4 regions of the Serratia sarumanii genome follow, and region 4 is predicted to be linked to each of the others. Evidence: predicted binding sites of a transcription regulator. Region 4 holds the regulator's gene; each other region holds the start of a gene.

Region 1 (3,540 bases), 2.1 Mb from region 4:
CGCAGTCGAAAAACACCGTGTCGTTTTCATTGATCAACGGCGCCGCCAGCAGGCCGATGCGCCGTTTCTCCGTCACCTGCTTGGCTTTTTGATCGGAAACGAAGTAGTTGGTGACGCCGTTGCTGCGCGGATCGGTCACCACGTAGCCGCCGAGCAGCACCACCGCCGCCGGTTCGGCGCTCAGATCGCGGCGAATGGTCATCTCCGAGACCCCCAGCAGCACGGCGGCTTCTTTCAGGTGGATCTTGTCAGCGCGTTTTAACGCCTGAACTAACCGGTTGATACGTTCTTCGCGCCGCGTTTCCATAGATCCGTCTTCCCACAGGTAGTAGATGTAAGGGCGTGCCGGCGTTTCCGGCGTTAAACACAAACGATGCGGGGCAATATCGGGCCGCATTGGCCGCCCGTATTGTCCCGCATCGTTGTGTATTGGCTATGCCCGTCAGGGCATGCCGACGATCAGTAGCTGCCCGCCGCCGGCTGGGCGCCGGATACGATGGCGACGCCGGAGCTGGTGCCGATACGCGTGGCGCCGGCGTTGATCATCTTCTCGGCGGTGGCGCGATCGCGCACGGCGCCGGAAGCTTTCACGCCCATTTCGCTGCCCACGGTCTCGCGCATCAGTTTGACGTGCTCTTCCCGAGCGCCGCCGGTGCTGAAGCCGGTAGAGGTTTTCACGAAGGCGACATCGAGTTCGCGACACATTTCACAAACCTGGACGATCTGCGCATCGCTGAGCAGGCAGGTTTCCAATATTACCTTCAACGGGATAGCCGCGCAAACCTCGCGCACGGCGGCGATGTCGGCTTTCACTTCGTCCAGCAGGCCGCTTTTCAGCCAGCCGACGTTGATCACCATATCGATCTCTTGCGCGCCGGCGGCGATCGCCGCTTTGGCTTCAAAGGCTTTGGCGACGGTCAGGCCGGCGCCCAGCGGGAAGCCGATCACCGAGCAGACTTTCACGGTGCTTTCCTGCAGCAGCTGGGCCGCCAGCGGCACGTAGCCGGAGTTGACGCATACCGCATAGAAGTTGTGCTGCTGCGCTTCTTCGCACAGTTTGGCGATCTGCAGTTCGGTGGCGTCCATCGCCAGCAGGGTGTGGTCAACGTAGCTGGCGTAATCGATGTTTTCGGTGGTCATCGCGATTCCTTAGTGAAGTTAAGACAGTAAGCCGGATGGGTAATGTGAAAATAATAACATTCAGATGCCGATAAACCTAGCGATGTTTAAAAAATGTCGACGAGATCGTCGCGAACAGGCCGTTATACGTATAACTTAAAGGCGGAGTTTTGTTATTTAAATAACATTTAACGGCTCGCGGCCTGCGCGGGCGCAACGTCGAGGGGAAAAAAGATGAAGATCAACATCGAACTGGATCCTGAAGCTTTCGGGGCGCATCGGCAGGAACTGTTCCGCAATGCGGATTTCGCGGTGAGCGCGCATCGCTGCGCAGAACGCGGGCCGATGCTGACGCTGGCGAACTGCCGCGGCGCGCTGACGGTCTTGCCGTATGAGGGTCTGGCGATTTGGGACGCCGAGTTTGACGGTTATTCATTGAAATCGGGCCGCCGCAGCGCCCGCGGTCTCGGGAGAAAGCGCGCTGACGACGCGGCGTTCTGCCCCGCCTGGCCGAGCCACGACGGCGCGCCGCTGCAGATGCAGCGCGTGTGGCTGCAGCTGACGGGCGATGAGCTGACGTTGCATGGCGAAGGCGAGCGGTTGGGCGGGCGTTGGCGCATCGGCCCGGCGCTGCGTTTGGCAGCCCAGAGCGCGCAGTTCGCCATAGAGATGAAGGTCACTAACCTGGCCGAGCGGCCGCAGCCGCTGCGCTATGTGTGTCGCCTCAACTATGATTGCATTCCCGACGCGGTATTCCGCCAGAATCTGCCGACGCCGGCTTTGTTAGGGGATGCGATCGGGCAAGAACTGCTGTGCTCCGACGATCTGACGCGCTATGTGGATCAGGCCGAGTTCTTTATGCTGACGCCGCAAGGCCGGCGTTATGTCACGCGCTTCGCTACCGGGCAGTTCAACTATGGCCTGCGACGCATCGCCGTTCAGGGCAACCGGCGGCTGCTGGCCTTTGTTCAGCCGGCGAACTGCCGCCCGAATGCGTCAGAGGGTGAGGCGGGGGTGATGCTGGGAGCGGGAAAAACGCGGGCGTTCTGCGTGACCACCGGCGTGGTGTGAAATCACGGGGCGGTAACGCCCCGGTCATGTTGTACGGTTACTCTTTCACCCAGCCGCGGCGAATGGCGAAGGCGAACAAGAAACGATACAGGCGCGACAGCTTGTCGGCGAGGGCATCGCCGAACAGATTCCACACCAGCTGGGCGAACAGGCAGCCGACCAGACCGAGCAGGAAACCGCCGACCATATCCAGCGGCCAGTGTACGCCGAGGTAAACGCGTGACCAGGCGATGCCGACGGCGACAATCATCAGCAGCGCACCGGACCAGACCCGGTGCCAGAACAGGAACGCCAGCGCAAAGGTAAAGATGGCGGTGCCGTGATCGCTCGGGAACGAGCTGTCCGGCGCGTGCGCCAGGAAGGTATACCCCACGCCGGCGACGAATGGACGCTCATGCGGCAGCAGCGCGCCGATAGTGGAGGCGGCAAGCATGGCGAACAGCAGCGCGATCGTGGTTTTCGCCACCACTTCGCGCTGTGAAACCAGCTGGCTTTGCGGCCCCCACAGCCACAGGCCGACGATCAGCAGCGGCACGATAATGATCAGATCGCGCGCCAAAAAGGTGGCGAAATCAATCATCCACTCGGGAGACGCCGGGTTCGCATTGATCCAGGCGAAAAGAACATGGTTTAACTGCTCCATAACCGTTACCTCATCTTGCGGCACCAATAGCCGCTAACCATCCAATAAATAACCAACTGGCTTAACCAAACCCACCAACCCGCCCACAGGTTATGGGTAAGAAAATGTGCGCCGCGCATGATCTGACCAAAGCCCATCAGCATGCCGAGCGCAATGCCGCCGCACCAGCACCACCAGGCCAGGCGCGGGCGCTGCGGATAAAACAGGAAAAACAACGCCATGACCGCGAAACCGCTCGAGGCGTGCCCGCCGGGGAAACAGCGGCCGGGGCCCGGCAGCGCCGGCACCGCACCGAACAACGGGAAGGACATCGCCTTGCCGTCGTACTCGATCAGATCCCACGGACAGGAGTGCGCGCTGGTGGCCTTGAGAATGCCCACCACCAGCGGGCCGATGCCGAGAAGCAACATGCTGACGATCAGGCGCGCGCTGCGGCGATAGATGCCCCAAAACAGCGCCAGTACCGCCCCGACGATCACTATTTGCTTCAGCAGGCGGTGGTTGATCAGATCCAGCCAATAATTGTTTTGCCACGGGAAATGCCCGCTGGCGGCATCGTACCAAAGGTTGCCGATCGCCCAGTCCAGCTGTTCGTTGCGGGAGAGCCACAGGAACAGCAGGCCGCTGATCAGCAGGCCAAAAACCTGCCAACGGTAAAAGGATGCCGGCAGGGAGTAAAGGGCGGTTGTCTTAATTTGCGGTGCCGT
Region 2 (3,540 bases), 450 kb from region 4:
GTTGCCGCGCCGCCTTTGGACTGCGATTTCATCTCTTGCATGCGACGGGTCGCGGCTTCCAGATCGTCATCCTCTTTCACCTTGGAGGTTTTCAGTAGGAAAGCGGACACCACGAAGGAGACGACAAAGGCTGCGCACACCGCCGCAATGTTGGCGAAGTAGGCGCCTTTCGGGGTCATCGCCAGCACTGCCAGGATCGAACCCGGAGAAGCCGGAGAAACCAGGCCGCCGTTCAGCATCGTCAGGGTGAAGACGCCGGTCATGCCCCCCAGGATCACCGCCAGCAGCAGGCGTGGGTTCATCAGCACGTAAGGGAAGTAGATTTCGTGGATGCCACCCAGGAAGTGAATGATTGCCGCACCGCCGGCGGATTGCTTGGCGCTGCCGCGACCGAAGAACATGTAGGCCATCAGTACGCCCATGCCCGGGCCTGGGTTGGCTTCGATCAGGAAGAATACCGACTTGCCGACTTCCGTGGCCTGCTGGATACCCAGCGGCGAGAAGATGCCGTGGTTGATGGCGTTGTTCAGGAACAGGATTTTCGCCGGTTCAACGAAGATGGACGCCAGTGGCAGCAGGTTGTTCTTCACCATCACGTGCACGCCCGCCGCCAGCAGCTTGGAGAGCACCTCCACCAGCGGCCCGATGCCCAGGAAAGCCAGGATCGCCAGCAGCATGCCGATGATGCCGGCGGAGAAGTTGTTCACCAGCATTTCAAAACCGCTTTTGATCTTGCCGTCCACCCAGCGGTCAAAGTGCTTGATAGCCCAGCCGCCCAGCGGACCGGCGATCATCGAGCCGAGGAACATCGGCATGTCGGCGCCGACGATGACGCCCATGGTGGTGATAGCGCCGACCACACCGCCGCGCTCGCCGCCCACCAGCCGCCCGCCGGTATAACCGATCAGCAATGGCAGCAGGTAGGTGATCATCGGGCCGACCAGCTTGGCTAAGGTTTCATTCGGCAGCCAGCCGGTTGGAATGAATAGCGCGGTGATAATCCCCCAGGCGATAAAGGCGCCGATGTTGGGCATCACCATGTTGCTCAGGAAGCGGCCAAAGTTTTGTACTTTAACCTTGATGTCTGGTGAAAACATAAAACACACCCCTATTGTTACGCGCTGACAATAGAGCGCGTGATTATTGTTGTGACGATCCAGCCGTGTTGCCGCTGTATGCGAAACGGACTCTATCACGCTGTTTTTGTCATGCGAACTTCACGGATTTTTTGTGACACAAATCACATACAACACCCCAACAAACCACCCTTTATAGTGATAAAGATCACACTTATGGCGTGTAAAAAAAGCACAGTGAGAAAAAAATCGCCTGAAAACCCAAAATAAAGTGATGTTGATCACATTTTTAAACTGATGGTTTGTTTTTAAATTGTGATAAACATCACAATTTATTTTCAACTGCGGCGCCGATCGCGACGCTCTGTTTGATCATCCCTGTGAGCATTCATCCCGCCGGGAACTAGCGAAGTGATGAATGAAAGAAAACTACATTGCCGAATGAATGGATTAATTGAAGTGTAGTACAGAAGCCTGCGCAATAAACCAGCAAGCTATTGGAAACGCTGAGGGGAAATAAAACGGGCCGGCAATGCCGGCCCGTATGTCGTGCATGCGGTGCGTTATTGCGTCACGCTTTGAACGGCTTTCTGCGCATTCAGCAGGTTCTGCTGCTTGGCCACCAGATTCGACATCATGGTGTTGTACTGCGCCACCTGCTGCGCGGTGCGGAACTGAACGCCGTTGTTGTTGAAGCTGACCTGGTTGCCCTGGCTCTGCAGGAAATCGCCAACCTGCACCAGATCCTGCACGAAGCCGGCGGTGGTCGGGATCGCCGGCATCAAGGCATTGGCCGGTGCGGTAACGATCTTGTCATAGGCCTGGTTGTACACCGCCTTCAGATCGTCGGGCTGCTTCAGCGCCGCGCGGGCGGTATCCGCCTGCGATTTAGCGGACTGGATCTGCTGGCCCAGCAGGTTCAACGCGCCGACCGATTGCTGCAGCGCGTCGCGTTTGTTCAGGTAGTCCTGCGCGGTGCGGATCTGGTTAATCTGATCCAGCGCCGGCGTCAGGCTGGCGCCGACCGACTTGGACAGCTGCTGCGAAAAGCCGACCAAAATCGCGTAATCGCCGGCATAGTTGCCGAACTTCTGCTTCTGGTCTTCGCTCAGCGTGGGGATGTTCGCCCCGCTGCGCATCACGGTATTCTGTAAGTAATCGATAAATGCTTTGCGCTGTTCCGGCTCTTTATCGCCGCAGGCGGTCAATTGCATGACCACCAACAATGCCAATACCGGTGCCAACCAACGCGCGAAACCTCTGCTCTGGATCCCTACCGCCATGTGACATAACTCCTGTTATAAACCTGCTTTTTCATTGGACTCCGCCCCTTTTTCCGCACTCCGTGCGCCTATAAGAATAGATCAACTGGCGGCATTCCGATACGCGATTCCGCTTGCGATGAGCATTGCCCCGGCCGGATGCGGTTGAAAATCGTGCGCAAAACGCACTGAGGTTCATTGCCGTCGGCGACCGGACGCTTCAATTTCCCCAAGTCGCCCCCCAATTCGCCAGGCGACCTTGACTTCGCCCCCAGGAAACGGAAATAAAAAAGGCGCCCGCAGGCGCCTTGTCACAGCAGAGAGGCCATTTACTGCAGCACGGAGATATCCGCCACCTGCAGGAACAGTTCGCGCAGCTTGCTCAACAGCGTCAGACGGTTCACGCGCACTTCCGCATCGTCCGCCATGACCATCACGTTGTCGAAGAACGCATCCACCGGCTCGCGCAGCGCAGCCAGCTCCACCAGCGCTTCCTGGTAGTTGCCCGCCGCGAAATACGGCTGCAGCTTGTCGCGCAGCACCACCAGGTGAGTCGCCAGCTGGATCTCCGCTGCATCCTTCAGCACCGAGGCGCGCACGCTGTCGTTCAGCGTTTCGGTAGACTTGGCCAGAATGTTGGAGACGCGTTTGTTGGCCGCAGCCAGCGCCGCCGCCGCTTCCAGCGTACGGAAATGGGAGACCGCCTTGACGCGCGCGTCGAAGTCGGCCGGCTTGGTCGGACGGCGCGCCAGCACCGCCTGAATGGTATCGACAGCGTGGCCTTCCTCCTGATACCAGGCGCGGAAGCGGCCCAGCATGAATTCCACCACCTCGTCGACCACCTTGGCGTTGGTCAGCTTGCTGCCGTACAGGCGCACGGCCTCTTCGGTCAGGGTCTGCAGATCCAGCGGCAGGTTTTTCTCGACGATGATGCGCAATACGCCCAGCGCGGCGCGGCGCAGCGCGAACGGGTCTTTATCGCCTTTCGGATGCTGCCCGATGCCGAAGATGCCGGCCAGGGTGTCCATCTTGTCGGCGATCGCCAGGGAACAGGCCACCAACGACTGCGGCAGCGCATCGCCGGCGTAGCGCGGCTGATACTGCTCGTTCAGCGCAACGGCGACGTCTTCCGCCTCACCGTCGTGGCGCGCGTAGTGCATGCCCATCACGCCCTGGGTGTCGGTGAATTCGAACACCATGTT
Region 3 (3,540 bases), 1.9 Mb from region 4:
CAGTACTTCAATGCCAACCTGTACGATTCAAAGCGTTGGCCAACCGTGGCGGCCGCCGATCGCTATAGCGCCGATTTCGTGGTCAAGAATTATCTGGCTGCCGGCCTGAAACCGGCGCAGATGAACCTGGGCATCGGTTTCTACGGCCGGGTTCCGAAACGGGCGACCGAGGCGGGTATCGACTGGGACAAGCCGGACGCCGCCAAACATCCGGTGACGGAACCTTACTTCAGCGCGCGAGAAACCGCCCTGTTCAACGCGCTGGGGCTGGATCTCAGCAAAGACACTTACTTTAAATACCACGATATCGTCAGTAAATTGCTCAACGATCCGCAGCATCGTTTTCGCGAGCACTGGGATGACGACGCCAAAGTGCCTTACCTGACGCTACAATCCGCCGAAGGCAAGCCGCTGTTCGCAATCTCCTACGAGAATCCGCGTTCGGTGGCCATCAAGGCCGAATACATCAAAAGTCAGGGATTGGGCGGTGCGATGTTCTGGGAATACGGCGCGGATGACGACAACCGGCTGGCGCAGCAGCTGGCGGAATCGCTGGGGATTAAGGGCGAAAAACGGTGAATCGACGGGGCGATGGCGACATCGCCCCGCTTTCATTAGGGAAGCCTTACTGCGGTTTGAGTTTGGCCAACGGCTCGGCAACGAACTGCTGTTTCAGCTCTTGCTTGCTCTTCATCACGATCTGCCCGTCGGTGCCGATGCTCATGTGCTGCGGATCGACGTTGTTCATCGACTGCCACAGCATCACCGCCTGCAGGCTGTTTTCTTTTTGCTCCGGCGTCAGCGCCACGCCGTCCGGCCATTTGCCTAGCTCAACCGCCTGTACCAGGCGCTGGTATATCTCGGGCGTCATCGCCGCAATCAGATCTTTCACGTCCATCAGAGCCCTTCTCGCTTACGGATGAATAATTAGCTGAATCGATTTTGTTGGTTAAATTACCACTTAACCGGCCGTTTGATCGCCATTTTCGCCATCGGTAAAGCTCAGTGAAGCGGAATTGACGCAGTAGCGATCGCCGGTCGGCTGCGGGCCATCGGGGAAAACGTGCCCCAGGTGTGCGTCGCAATGGCCGCAGCGGATTTCAACACGATGCATATTATGTGAATTATCATCAAGATAACGGATAGCATCGGCGGAAACCGGCTCATAAAAGCTCGGCCAGCCGCAGCCGGAATCGTATTTGGTTTCGGAATAGAACAGCGGCTGGTTACAGCACAGGCAATGGTACACGCCCTCGCGCTTGTTGTGCAGCAATTTGCCGCTGAACGGCGCTTCGGTGCCGCGCTGTTGCGTCACATAACGTTGGATTTCATTCAGTTCCGTGACCGGATGACCGGGGGTTGTCTCTTTAGCCATTTGTGCTTATCTCTGAATGTGGATAATGTCAACGAAAACAATGATTAATAATAACAAAAAATTAACACCGCTGCAGGGGTTTTTGGCCTAAACTGTAGCCCATAAAGGCCACGTCACGATGATATGTGATAGCGATCACACATCTTGCGTATGCTGACTTTATACTTGGCGGCTTGTCCCCATATAACGGATGAGGCCGAGCGCAAATGGACTGTGCAATAAGCGTGCAAAACCACCCTTCCGGTTTGACTTGCCGCAAGAATTGACACGATTCCGCTTGACGCTGGGTAAGGTTTTTGTAATTTTACAACCAACCTTTTATTCACTAACAAATAGCTGGTGGAATATATGACTATCAAAGTAGGTATCAACGGTTTTGGCCGTATCGGTCGCATTGTTTTCCGTGCTGCTCAAGAGCGTTCTGACATCGAGATCGTTGCAATCAACGACCTGTTGGACGCAGAGTACATGGCTTACATGCTGAAGTATGACTCTACTCACGGCCGTTTCAACGGTACGGTAGAAGTTAAAGACGGCCACCTGGTTGTTAACGGCAAAACCATCCGTGTTACCGCAGAGAAAGACCCGGCTAACCTGAAGTGGAACGAAGTGGGTGTTGACGTGGTTGCTGAAGCGACCGGTATCTTCCTGACCGACGAAACCGCACGTAAGCACATCACCGCCGGCGCCAAAAAAGTGGTTCTGACTGGCCCATCCAAAGATGCGACCCCAATGTTCGTGCGCGGCGCCAACTTTGATAAATATGCCGGCCAGGACATCGTGTCCAACGCCTCTTGCACCACCAACTGCCTGGCGCCACTGGCTAAAGTCATCAACGACAACTTCGGTATCGTTGAAGGCCTGATGACCACCGTTCACGCGACCACCGCAACTCAGAAAACCGTTGATGGCCCGTCCCACAAAGACTGGCGCGGCGGCCGCGGCGCATCCCAGAACATCATCCCTTCTTCTACCGGCGCAGCGAAAGCGGTTGGCGTTGTTCTGCCAGAGCTGAAAGGCAAACTGACCGGTATGGCGTTCCGCGTACCGACGCCAAACGTATCCGTTGTTGACCTGACCGTGCGTCTGGAAAAAGCGGCTACCTACGAAGAAATCAAGAAAGCCATCAAAGACGCCGCTGAAGGTTCTATGAAAGGCGTTCTGGGCTACGTTGAAGACGATGTGGTTTCCACCGATTTCAACGGCGAAGTGCTGACTTCCGTGTTCGATGCCAAAGCCGGTATCGCACTGAACGACAACTTCGTGAAACTGGTTTCCTGGTACGACAACGAAACCGGTTATTCCAACAAGGTTCTGGATCTGATCGCTCACATCTCCAAGTAATGGCATGATGTTAAGCTGATAATGAGGGCGACATTTTTGTCGCCCTTTTTTTACCCGTCATCTTTCGAGTCACCGCGTTGTTGGCTGCACACACTCATCCCAGTCACTTACTTAAGTAAGCTTCTGGGAGTTCCTGCGCTTGCCGCCTAGCTGTGACCCGAAAGCTATAGGGTTCATGTGTATCTCCGGCAAACAATAGGTCATGAAATGAACGAGAAAATTTTCACCCTGCCCGTTTCCGAACAGATTTCGCCATACATCAGCCAGCGGCAACTCGATGAGCTGGGCGTGGTTGTGGTGTCGCATCCGAAAGTGCGCGCGGCCGTCGCGCTGCAAGGCGCCCATTTGCTGGCCTGGCAGCCCAGCGGTGAGCAGCCGGTGATTTGGCTCAGCAACAATACCCCCTTCGCCAAAGGCAAGGCCATCCGCGGCGGCGTGCCGATCTGCTGGCCGTGGTTCGGCCCGGTGGCGCAACCCTCCCACGGTTTTGCCCGCAACCAGCCCTGGAGCCTGACGGCGCACGATGAAGATGACAACGGCGTCATCCTGACCTTTACGCTGAAGGACAATGAGCAGACCCGCAAACTGTGGCCGCACGCCTTCACGCTGATTGCCCGCTTCAAGCTGGGTGCGGAGTGCGAAATCGAACTGGAATCGCACGGCGATTATCAGGCCACGGCGGCGCTGCACAGTTACTTCCAGGTCGGCGACATCGATCGGGTCAGCGTGGCGGGTCTGGGCGAGCCTTATATCGACAAGGTGGCGGGCGGCGCAGAGGCGCTTCAGGAAGGCGAAGTGACCTTCGTCGGCCAAACCGACCG
Region 4 (3,540 bases):
AGCGCCGGCCAAAACGGCAGGCGGTGCTGGCCGGACATCAGGTCGCGGCGGTATAGCGGATGCTGGGTGCGCAGCAGGCGGGCGATGCGGCTGAAGTGGTAATAACAAAACTGGCCGACCGGGTTATCGGGATGCTGCGCCGCCATTTTTTCCAGCGCCGCCAGCTCGTGGGCCATGGAGAAGCGCTTCGAATGTTGATGATAGAGAATATCGTGCGCCACTACGCGCAGCCGGCCGGCGATCACCTGAGCGTTGCGGCGAATGATCGCTTCGGCCTGGCTCTGCTCCACCAGTTTTTGCACCTCCTCCGGCAGATGCAGGCTGACGGTGATGTGCTCCTGCAGATCCATCGCCACCTGAAAGGCGCGCTGCAGGCGCTTTTGCTCGAGGTTGTTGGCGTGCGGCAGGAAATTAAGCTGTTGGTACAACAGGCTGATCAGATCCATCACCTTTTGCTGGCGCACCAGCAGCGGCGGCAGCGCGGTTTGCGGATCGGTGTGCTGGGTCAGCAGCGAGTATTTGGCTTCGAAATAGTCCGCCAGTTCCAGGTAGAGCTGGCTCAGGGTCTCGCGCATCGGCTGCTCTTTCCACAGCTTGAACCAGAACCAGGTGAATAAGCCGTACCAGACGGTGCCGATGGCGTACAGCAGCGGCGCCTGCCAGATGGGCACCGTGCCGGCCGTGCTGAGGGCGAAGATGGCGGCCACCAGCGCCGCCGGCAACAGCCGGGCGTGCAGCGGGCTGATTTCACCGGTGACGCCGAGCAGCAGCGCCAGGCCCAGCATCAGCGCCGGCAGCGGCACGTGCCACAGCAGTGCCTGTTGCAGCAGCACGCTGCTGAAGGCGAACAGCGAGCCGCCAACCACCAGCCGTTTAAAGAAGCGCTTATGCGGCGTGTCCAGACCGGCGATATTGCAGCAGGCGGGCACCAGAGAGAACATCAGGCCGAGCTGCAGCTGGCCTATCAGCAGGCCGAACAGCACCGGCAGGCACAACACCAGCGTTTGTCGCAGTGCGTAGTTGATTTCCGGGTGGTAGATCAGGCGGCGCCACATGGCAGAGAGCAGATAAAAAAAACGGCGCAGATTGCGCCGTTTCTTCAGGGATTAACGGGTGCCGTAGACGACAATGGTTTTGCCGTGGGCGGAAATCAGGTTTTGATCTTCCAGCATTTTCAGAATACGGCCAACGGTTTCGCGCGAGCAGCCGACGATCTGGCCGATCTCCTGGCGGGTGATCTTGATCTGCATGCCGTCCGGGTGAGTCATGGCGTCGGGTTGCTTCGCCAGATTCAGCAGGGTTTGCGCGATGCGGCCGGTAACGTCCAGGAAGGCGAGGTTGCCCACTTTTTCGGAGGTGACCTGCAGGCGGCTCGCCATTTGGGCGGACAGACGCATCAGGATGTCCGGGTTCACCTGGATCAGCTGGCGGAATTTCTTGTAGGAGATTTCGGCCACTTCACAGGCGGTTTTCGCGCGAACCCAGGCGCTGCGCTCCTGGCCTTCTTCGAACAATCCGAGCTCGCCGATGAAATCCCCCTGGTTGAGGTAGGACAGGATCATCTCTTTACCTTCTTCATCCTTGATCAGCACCGCGACGGAGCCTTTCACGATGTAGTAAAGCGTTTCGGCCTTTTCACCTTGGTGAATCAGCGTACTCTTCGATGGATATTTGTGGATATGGCAATGAGACAGGAACCATTCGAGAGTAGGGTCTGTTTGCGGTTTGCCGAGAACCATTCGCTGTTATCCTCTGTTGTTATCGCTGCCTTGTGTCACAGGGGTCAGAGTTCCCTGTAAAACCCGCCTGTAGCCACAGTCATGAGCGAGGGCTACCGGCAAGTTTTGAGGCGTGTCATAAAAATACGCTGTCGCTCTAGCATATTAACTTGCCGTAAGCGCTGCAAGCTACATTCTGTTAACATACCGGTAAAGGAGCCTTTCTCTGGGCGTTTCCCTGAAATTCAGTGTCCCGGAAAGATTTATTGCGGCTCTGTTTGTAGCACAGAGTAAGGCGGGTGTCTCGTGTTGTCTCGCTTCAGCATGATTAGCATCAGGTTACGTTGCCTGTTTCTATGCGAAAGCGTACTCTGATTTTAAGAAATCAACCGGAGTGACCAGAATGCAGGCAAGAGTTAAATGGGTGGAAGGGTTAACGTTTTTGGGTGAATCGGCCTCCGGCCACCAGGTGCTGATGGACGGCAACGCCGGCGATAAAGCACCCAGCCCGATGGAGATGGTGCTGATGTCGGTGGGCGGCTGCAGCGCGATCGACGTGGTGTCCATCCTGCAAAAAGGGCGCAACGACGTGCGCGACTGCGAGGTGAAGCTGACCTCCGAGCGCCGCGAAGAAGCTCCGCGGTTGTTCACCCATATCAACCTGCATTTCATCGTTACCGGCCAGGACCTGACCGACAAGATCGTCGAGCGAGCGGTGAGCCTGTCGGCGGAGAAATATTGCTCGGTGGCGCTGATGCTCAACAAGGCCGCCACGGTAACCCACAGCTTCGAGATCCGCCAACCGGCGTAATCGAGGCGGAGCGCGGCCCGGCGCCGCGCTCAACGCGTTTATTCGATCTTCTTGCCTTCCAGCAACCGCTGCACCAGCGGCGCCATGATCAGTTCCATCGCCAGCCCCATCTTGCCGCCCGGCACCACTAACGTATTGATGTGCGAGATAAACGAGCCTTGCAGCATCGCCAGCAAATAGGGGAAGTCAATTTGATCCAGCCCGCGGAAGTGGATCACCACGAAGCTTTCGTCCAGTGAGGGAATCGCCTTGGCGGCGAACGGGTTGGAGGTGTCCACCGTCGGCACGCGCTGGAAGTTGATGTGGGTGCGCGAGAACTGCGGCGTGATGTAGTTGATGTAGTCTTCCATCGAACGCACCACCGAATCCATTACCGCTTCGCGGGAGTGGCCGCGCTCGCCGGTATCGCGGATCAGTTTCTGGATCCACTCCAGGTTGACGATCGGCACCACGCCGACCAGCAGGTCGACGTGCTTGGCCACGTCATGGTGCTCGGTGACCACACCGCCGTGCAGCCCCTCGTAAAACAGCACGTCGGTCGGCGCCGGCAGCGGTTCCCACGGGGTGAAGGTGCCCGGCACCTGATTGTAGGGCACCGCTTCGTCGTAGGTATGCAGATACTTGCGCGAGCGGCCGGTGCCGTTCTTGCCGTAGTCGATGAAGCTCTGCTGCAGCAGGCCGAAGTCGTTGGCCTCGGGGCCGAAATAGCTGATGTGTCTGCCCAGATCGCGCGCCTTGCGGATCGCCGCGTCCATTTCCGGCCGGGTGTAGCGGTGGAAGCTGTCGCCCTCCAGCTCGGCGGCGCGGATGTTGAGTTGTTGGAATATTTTGCGGAACGCCACGCTGGTGGTGGTGGTGCCGGCGCCGCTGGAACCGGTCACCGCGATAACGGGATGTTTGGCAGACATGGTGGTTGTCACTCCGTGTTGAATGCGCCGGCGTCAGGGGATTATTGTGGCTCTTGTTGACGCTCTCTATCTCGGGAAAAAATGGCGCGCGCTGGTTTGCAAT

What was found. The regulator CRP, encoded in region 4, controls carbon source genes, mostly activating them, when cyclic AMP is high. The targets are predictions, from matches to a motif close to ATGTGANNNNNNTCACAT.
Region 1: deoC (deoxyribose-phosphate aldolase) is a predicted target of CRP. The motif match lies at 1,183-1,200, and genes of this name have one in related genera.
Region 2: SSARUM_RS00155 (PTS mannitol transporter subunit IICBA) is a predicted target of CRP. The motif match lies at 1,346-1,363, and genes of this name have one in related genera.
Region 3: msrB (peptide-methionine (R)-S-oxide reductase MsrB) is a predicted target of CRP. The motif match lies at 1,499-1,516, and genes of this name have one in related genera.

What each region holds. Positions count from the first base shown of each region.
Region 1 is NZ_CP124750.1:1,666,189-1,669,728, forward strand. Features, by position in the region: gene deoR (DNA-binding transcriptional repressor DeoR) at 1-307, opposite strand, end outside; gene deoC (deoxyribose-phosphate aldolase) at 460-1,140, opposite strand; gene SSARUM_RS07925 (aldose epimerase family protein) at 1,354-2,190, shown strand; gene ybjG (undecaprenyl-diphosphate phosphatase) at 2,228-2,833, opposite strand; gene SSARUM_RS07935 (phosphatase PAP2 family protein) at 2,839-3,540, opposite strand, start outside.
Region 2 is NZ_CP124750.1:31,122-34,661, reverse strand. Features, by position in the region: gene SSARUM_RS00155 (PTS mannitol transporter subunit IICBA) at 1-1,097, opposite strand, end outside; gene SSARUM_RS00150 (DUF3053 domain-containing protein) at 1,640-2,359, opposite strand; gene glyS (glycine--tRNA ligase subunit beta) at 2,668-3,540, opposite strand, start outside.
Region 3 is NZ_CP124750.1:2,799,784-2,803,323, forward strand. Features, by position in the region: gene chiD (chitinase ChiD) at 1-579, shown strand, start outside; gene SSARUM_RS13270 (YeaC family protein) at 626-898, opposite strand; gene msrB (peptide-methionine (R)-S-oxide reductase MsrB) at 962-1,375, opposite strand; gene gapA (glyceraldehyde-3-phosphate dehydrogenase) at 1,724-2,719, shown strand; gene SSARUM_RS13285 (D-hexose-6-phosphate mutarotase) at 2,927-3,540, shown strand, end outside.
Region 4 is NZ_CP124750.1:4,670,240-4,673,779, reverse strand. Features, by position in the region: gene SSARUM_RS22210 (YccS/YhfK family putative transporter) at 1-1,055, opposite strand, end outside; gene crp (cAMP-activated global transcriptional regulator CRP) at 1,107-1,739, opposite strand; gene SSARUM_RS22200 (OsmC family protein) at 2,122-2,529, shown strand; gene SSARUM_RS22195 (phosphoribulokinase) at 2,568-3,437, opposite strand.